2 regions of the Streptococcus sp. FDAARGOS_192 genome follow, and region 2 is predicted to be linked to the other one. Evidence: a T-box and tRNA genes for the amino acid it is inferred to sense, from the RefSeq annotation. Region 2 holds a T-box; the other holds one or more tRNA genes.
What was found. The T-box of region 2 lies ahead of ileS (isoleucine--tRNA ligase). A T-box ahead of a tRNA ligase gene usually reads a tRNA of that ligase, here a tRNA-Ile.
Positions count from the first base shown of each region.

Region 1: it has a tRNA-Ile gene. The T-box ahead of ileS (isoleucine--tRNA ligase) is inferred to sense a tRNA for this amino acid. The anticodon was not compared.

Region 1 covers NZ_CP020431.2:1,852,170-1,855,647, reverse strand. Annotated here, with positions in the region: gene mreC (rod shape-determining protein MreC) at 1-756, opposite strand, end outside; tRNA gene A6J31_RS09610 (tRNA-Ser) at 815-902, opposite strand; tRNA gene A6J31_RS09605 (tRNA-Ile) at 907-980, opposite strand; tRNA gene A6J31_RS09600 (tRNA-Gly) at 1,012-1,082, opposite strand; tRNA gene A6J31_RS09595 (tRNA-Phe) at 1,093-1,165, opposite strand; tRNA gene A6J31_RS09590 (tRNA-Met) at 1,169-1,242, opposite strand; tRNA gene A6J31_RS09585 (tRNA-Ser) at 1,252-1,341, opposite strand; tRNA gene A6J31_RS09580 (tRNA-Ile) at 1,361-1,434, opposite strand; tRNA gene A6J31_RS09575 (tRNA-Met) at 1,451-1,524, opposite strand; tRNA gene A6J31_RS09570 (tRNA-Pro) at 1,530-1,603, opposite strand; tRNA gene A6J31_RS09565 (tRNA-Arg) at 1,610-1,683, opposite strand; tRNA gene A6J31_RS09560 (tRNA-Leu) at 1,698-1,783, opposite strand; tRNA gene A6J31_RS09555 (tRNA-Gly) at 1,790-1,861, opposite strand; tRNA gene A6J31_RS09550 (tRNA-Thr) at 1,868-1,940, opposite strand; tRNA gene A6J31_RS09545 (tRNA-Leu) at 1,953-2,034, opposite strand; tRNA gene A6J31_RS09540 (tRNA-Lys) at 2,040-2,112, opposite strand; tRNA gene A6J31_RS09535 (tRNA-Asp) at 2,131-2,203, opposite strand; tRNA gene A6J31_RS09530 (tRNA-Val) at 2,206-2,278, opposite strand; rRNA gene rrf (5S ribosomal RNA) at 2,284-2,399, opposite strand; rRNA gene A6J31_RS09520 (23S ribosomal RNA) at 2,483-3,478, opposite strand, start outside.
Region 2 covers NZ_CP020431.2:388,119-391,596, reverse strand. Annotated here, with positions in the region: gene ileS (isoleucine--tRNA ligase) at 1-1,974, opposite strand, end outside; T-box leader at 2,022-2,235, opposite strand; gene A6J31_RS03030 (DivIVA domain-containing protein) at 2,222-3,097, opposite strand; gene A6J31_RS03025 (RNA-binding protein) at 3,150-3,478, opposite strand, start outside.

The DNA.
Region 1 (3,478 bases), 740 kb from region 2:
ATTTCCTTCATAATCACTCACAGAGTCTACAGTACCAATTGGAACATCCTTTACTGATACATCATCAAGACCACTTGTAACTACTTCAGTCCCAACCTTAACGTTAGAAGATGAATTGAGTTGTGTCATCTCTAACAGCTTCTTTTTATTATCATAACGAGATATAATCCCGAAAATCTGGTTATCATCCTCTGATTTGACGCTAGAAGCAAGGTAACTATCACTAGAACTACTAGAAAGTAAAGAAATAGTAGTAGTATCATCATATACCTTAGTTACAAAACCAATTACTCCACCATTAGAAGTTGCTAGCATAGATTTACTAACATTCTTAGACTTACCGACATTAATCGTTAACTCTTTTAACCAAGTCACAGAAGGTCGCATAGAAACTTCAGCAGTGAGAACAGTATCACGACTTAGCTTGTCCGAAAGATTAAGCGAAGCTCTTAAAGAATCATTCTCTTCTTGCAAGTTAGAAATAATAGATGATTGATTTTCTAAATTCGATAAAGATTTTTTTAAATCTTGATTCTCATTATAGGTTGATAAGAGATCAGAAATAACATTATGAGATTTTGATAAAGCAGTAAATGGAACTGAAACCACTGAGTCTACTTTGGTAACGAAACCCGAAACATTAGACGAGATATCCTTGGTTAATTTTTTATTAGTAAAGACAAAAGAAAAAAGCATTACAAAAAATAGAAAAATAATAAACCCATAAAGAAGAAATCGATAAAAACTATTTTTCATTTTGTCACCTCAAAAAAAAGAAAACGAATTATCTTAAAGATAATTCGTCATAATACTACGGAGAATGGGGGATTCGAACCCCCGCGCCGGTTACCCGACCTAACGATTTAGCAAACCGTCCTCTTCAGCCTCTTGAGTAATTCTCCAATATGGGCACGAGTGGAATCGAACCACCGACCTCACGCTTATCAGGCGTGCGCTCTAACCATCTGAGCTACGCGCCCAAGCAAATGCTTGGCTAAAATATCCAAATAAAGCGGGTGACGAGAATCGAACTCGCGACAACAGCTTGGAAGGCTGTAGTTTTACCACTAAACTACACCCGCTTAACAAAAATGGCGCGAGACGGAATCGAACCGCCGACACATGGAGCTTCAATCCATTGCTCTACCAACTGAGCTACCGAGCCATATTGCGGGAGCAGGATTTGAACCTACGACCTTCGGGTTATGAGCCCGACGAGCTACCTAGCTGCTCCATCCCGCGTTAATTATAAGGAGGATGTGGGATTCGAACCCACGCACGCTTTTACACGCCTGACGGTTTTCAAGACCGTTCCCTTCAGCCGGACTTGGGTAATCCTCCAAATATTATAATTAATATATGGACCTTGTAGGACTCGAACCTACGACCGCTCGGTTATGAGCCGAGTGCTCTAACCAGTTGAGCTAAAGGTCCAAGAAATCCATATATATAGCGGCGAAGGGGATCGAACCCCCGACCTCCCGGGTATGAACCGGACGCTCTAGCCAGCTGAGCTACACCGCCATAAATCGGGAAGACAGGATTCGAACCTGCGACCCCTTGGTCCCAAACCAAGTGCTCTACCAAGCTGAGCTACTTCCCGATAAAATGCACCCTAGAGGAGTCGAACCTCTAACCGCCTGATTCGTAGTCAGGTACTCTATCCAGTTGAGCTAAGGGTGCTCATTATTATATTATGCCGAGGACCGGGATCGAACCGGTACGAAAGTTTCCTTTCGCAGGATTTTAAGTCCTGTGCGTCTGCCAGTTCCGCCACCCCGGCTCCTCAAGCGAACGACGGGATTCGAACCCGCGACCCCCACCTTGGCAAGGTGGTGTTCTACCACTGAACTACGTTCGCATTTTATGCCGGCTACATGACTTGAACACGCGACCCTCTGATTACAAATCAGATGCTCTACCAACTGAGCTAAGCCGGCTAACTTTTCTAATGCGGGTGAAGGGACTTGAACCCCCACGCCGTTAAGCGCCAGATCCTAAATCTGGTGCGTCTGCCAATTCCGCCACACCCGCATATATGACCCGTACTGGGCTCGAACCAGTGACCCATTGATTAAAAGTCAATTGCTCTACCAACTGAGCTAACGAGTCTCAAATATTTCTACTTGACGGTCCCGACGGGAATCGAACCCGCGATCTTCGCCGTGACAGGGCGACGTGATAACCGCTACACCACGGGACCTATGGGAGTTAACGGGATCGAACCGCTGACCCTCTGCTTGTAAGGCAGATGCTCTCCCAGCTGAGCTAAACTCCCTATGCGCTAAGCGACTACCGTATCTAACAGGGGGCAACCCCCAACTACATCAGGCGTACTAGGGCTTAACTTCTGTGTTCGGCATGGGAACAGGTGTATCTCCTAGGCTATCGTCACTTAACTCTGAGTATTCTCAACTCAAAATTGAATATCTATACTGTATCAAGAAACCAAATCGTTGTCAATATGTCTCAGTTACTTTCTTTGGATAAGTCCTCGAGCTATTAGTATTAGTCCGCTACATGTGTCACCACACTTCCACTTCTAACCTATCAACCTGATCATCTCTCAGGGCTCTTACTGATATAAAATCATGGGAAATCTCATCTTGAGGTGGGCTTCACACTTAGATGCTTTCAGCGTTTATCCCTTCCCTACATAGCTACCCAGCGATGCTCTTGGCAGAACAACTGGTACACCAGCGGTAAGTCCACTCTGGTCCTCTCGTACTAGGAGCAGATCCTCTCAAATTTCCTACGCCCGCGACGGATAGGGACCGAACTGTCTCACGACGTTCTGAACCCAGCTCGCGTGCCGCTTTAATGGGCGAACAGCCCAACCCTTGGGACCGACTACAGCCCCAGGATGCGACGAGCCGACATCGAGGTGCCAAACCTCCCCGTCGATGTGAACTCTTGGGGGAGATAAGCCTGTTATCCCCAGGGTAGCTTTTATCCGTTGAGCGATGGCCCTTCCATGCGGAACCACCGGATCACTAAGCCCGACTTTCGTCCCTGCTCGAGTTGTAGCTCTCGCAGTCAAGCTCCCTTATACCTTTACACTCTGCGAATGATTTCCAACCATTCTGAGGGAACCTTTGGGCGCCTCCGTTACCTTTTAGGAGGCGACCGCCCCAGTCAAACTGCCCGTCAGACACTGTCTCCGATAGGGATAACCTATCTGGGTTAGAGTAGCCATAACACAAGGGTAGTATCCCAACAACGCCTCACTCGAAACTGGCGTCCCGAGGTCATAGGCTCCTACCTATCCTGTACATGTGGTACAGATACTCAATATCAAACTGCAGTAAAGCTCCATGGGGTCTTTCCGTCCTGTCGCGGGTAACCTGCATCTTCACAGGTACTAAAATTTCACCGAGTCTCTCGTTGAGACAGTGCCCAAATCATTACGCCTTTCGTGCGGGTCGGAACTTACCCGACAAGGAATTTCGCTACCTTAGGACCGTTATAGTTACGGCCG
Region 2 (3,478 bases):
ATTAGCAATCAAGAAACGAAGTGTGTTACGAATCTTACGATAAGATTCTGATACTTGGCTAAGGATATCCATTGAGATACGAACGTCATTAGTTGTATCAACACTTGTTACCCAAAGACGCAGAATTTCAGCACCAAATTGTTTCTCAACATCACTAGGAGCAATAGTATTACCGAGGGATTTAGACATCTTTTCACCCTTACCATCAAGCGCAAAACCTTGAGACAAGAGTTGTTTGTATGGTGCAACACCATTATTAGCAACAGATGTGATAAGTGAGGAGTTAAACCATCCACGATATTGGTCTGAACCTTCGAGATAGAGGTCAGCTGGATAAGTCAACTCAGGACGGTTAACAACGACACCATTCCATGATGAACCTGAGTCAAACCATACGTCCATAATGTCAGTTTCTTTAGTAAACTCTCCGTTTGGTGAACCTGGATGTGTAAAGCCTTCTGGAAGAAGATCTTTGGCATCACGTTCCCACCAGATAACTGAACCATGCTCTTCGAAAAGTTTAGCCACATGTTCGATTGTTTCTTCAGTCATGATTGGTGTTTTATCTTCAGCATAGAAGATTGGGAGTGGCACACCCCAAGCACGCTGACGAGAGATTACCCAGTCACCACGGTCACGAATCATGTTGTAAAGACGAACTTTACCCCACTCAGAATGGAATTTAACTTTTTCAATCTCATCCAAAATCTCTTGACGGAATTTAGAAACAGAGGCAAACCATTGTGGCACAGCCCGCCAAATGATTGGTTTCTTCGTACGCCAGTCAAATGGGTATGAGTGTGAGATTTCTTCTTTAGCAAGGAGCAAATCACCAAGTTTTTCCATAACGATTGGCGCCACTTTATCGTAGAACTGACCTTCAAAATCAGGGCCAGCATTTTCCATCATGATACCACGCTCATTAACGGTTACGGCAACTTCAAGGCCATTAGCAATACCTACGTTATAGTCATCCTCACCAAAACCAGGAGCCGTATGGACGATACCTGTACCTGAATCTGTAGTTACGTGATCACCAAGGATAACAAGCTCATCAACTTCTGTATCCCATGGGTGTTCAGTGACGATTTGATTCAATTCTTCACCACGGTATGACTGAAATACTTCCACATCTGTCCAACCGAACTTCTCTGAAAGACTATTAAGTAATTCAGAAGCAACGACAAATTTTCGGTCTTCTCCGGCAGGTTTTACGAGAACATATTCAATATCAGCACCAACAGTCAAACCACGTGAAGCTGTTACTGTAAATGGTGTTGTTGTCCAAACTACGATATATGTATCTGTATCTAGTACTCCTTTACCATCCTTAACCTTATTGGCATAGTAAAGTGAAGTTGAAACTAAATCATGGTACTCGATTTCAGCTTCAGCAAGTGCTGATTCTGATGACCATGACCAATAAACTGGTTTTGCACCTTGATAGATGTAACCTTTTTTAGCCATCTCACCAAATACACGGATTTGTGCAGCCTCATAGTCTGGTGTCAAAGTAACATATGGGTTATCCCAATCAGCCGAAACACCAAGACGTTTGAAATCTTCACGTTGTTTGTCAACTTGTGAAAGTGCATAATCACGACACATCTTAAGGTATTCAGCACGATCAAGTTCTTTACGTTTCACACCTTGTTTTGCCAACACTTGCTCAATTGGAAGACCATGCGTATCCCAACCAGGAACGTAAGGAGCATAGAAACCAGACATTGATTTTGAACGAACAATGATATCCTTAGAAATTTTATTCATCGCATGTCCAACGTGAATATTACCATTGGCATACGGAGGACCATCATGAAGAGTGAAGTGAGGTTTACCTTGGTTCAACTCTTGACGATGTTGATACATCTTAGCATCTTCCCACTCTTTTTGCCAGATTGGTTCTTTGTTAGGAAGTCCAGCTCGCATTGGAAAAGCTGTCTTACCTAGATTTAAGGTTTCTTTGAGTTTCATTATATCTCCTCTTTAAATTAATTTACTAAATAAAAAGAGCCTTCATCAAAAAGGACGAAAGCTCGTGGTACCACCTTAATTCAGAGCAAAAAAACATTTGCTCCCTCATATGTCCGTAAGGAGGACCATCCTTCTAACTTACTTAGTTCAGTTAGAATGCTTGAAAATGATAACTATCCAAATAGGGAATGTGGGACTCACACCATCTCCCACTCGCTGTTAATATACTTGGTAAGTTGTATTTTTCTTATTCGCTAATATTCAATTTAAACGTTTGTGTTTCGTTAAGATTAATTTCACCTGTTGACTCAGGTTGCAAATCACAAACTTCATCTACTGGTGCTGAAGTTGGGAAATCTGCTACTTCACTCTCGAAAGTATCTGGAATACCAAAATCAACAGGAGTTGAAACCACTTCGTTTGTTTCATCAACTTCTGGACTAGAGAAATCTTCAACTTGCTTATTACTTTCAGCAACACGACGTTGAAGTTCAGCCATTTCATCAGGAGTGAATTGACGAGTTGCATCAAATGAAGCTGCATCATTTGAATCAGGTACATGCTCATCCAAAACTTTTTCAACAACTTCTTTAAAGGCAGCATCTGAATTTTGAAGATAAATAGCTGTTGGTTGCAACAATTCACCCCATTCTGGAGCACTTGCTAGGCTAAGCTGACCTTCAACTGCAGCCAATAGGCGTTGGTGGAAGACACGACTTTGACGTTTAAGTTCTTCCGTTTCGATGGCAACACGTTTGGCTTCATCTGTTGCATCACGAAGAATTTCAGATGCCTTAGATTTAGCTTCTTCAACCAAATGAGTAGCATTGAAGTTAGCCTTATTAATCAAGTTAGCTGATTCGTCAGCCGCTGAAGCTTTAACTTTTTCAGCTGTTTCTTGAGCCAAAATAACTGATTGACTCAATGATTCTTTCATTTCATCAAAATAAGCCAATTTTTCTTCAAGCTCTTTTACACGAGCAGCAAGTTCACGATTATCACGAACCAAATCTTCGTAATCATCTACAATAATATCAAGAAATTCATCAACTTCTTGCTCATTATATCCACGAAATTTAGTTGTAAACTGTTTATCTTTAATATCAAGTGCTGTAATAGCCATTACAGGCCTCCTTTATTTTTCATTACCATATCTGATGGTTTAAATTAAATAACTACTTTTTTCTCCGTCTTAACAGACTTTCAATAACGATTTTAGCTTTCCCGGACTTTGAAAATCCGTCTTGTTGAGCTAGTCGAAATCGACCATAACCTCTAACCGAAATCATATCACCAATCATAACCGTCTGATTAGCCTTCTCAATTTGTCTATAATTTAATTTAACTTTTCCAGAAGCAATAAGTTTTAAGGCGTTAGAACGGGATAGGTTTAGTACCGTCGCCAACACATTATCAAGACGCATACTGGAAAGTAAAACAAAAGATTGTGAATAGTTTTCTTGATTTGAAATCCAATCGTCTTTGCTTACTTCTTTTAGAGTAA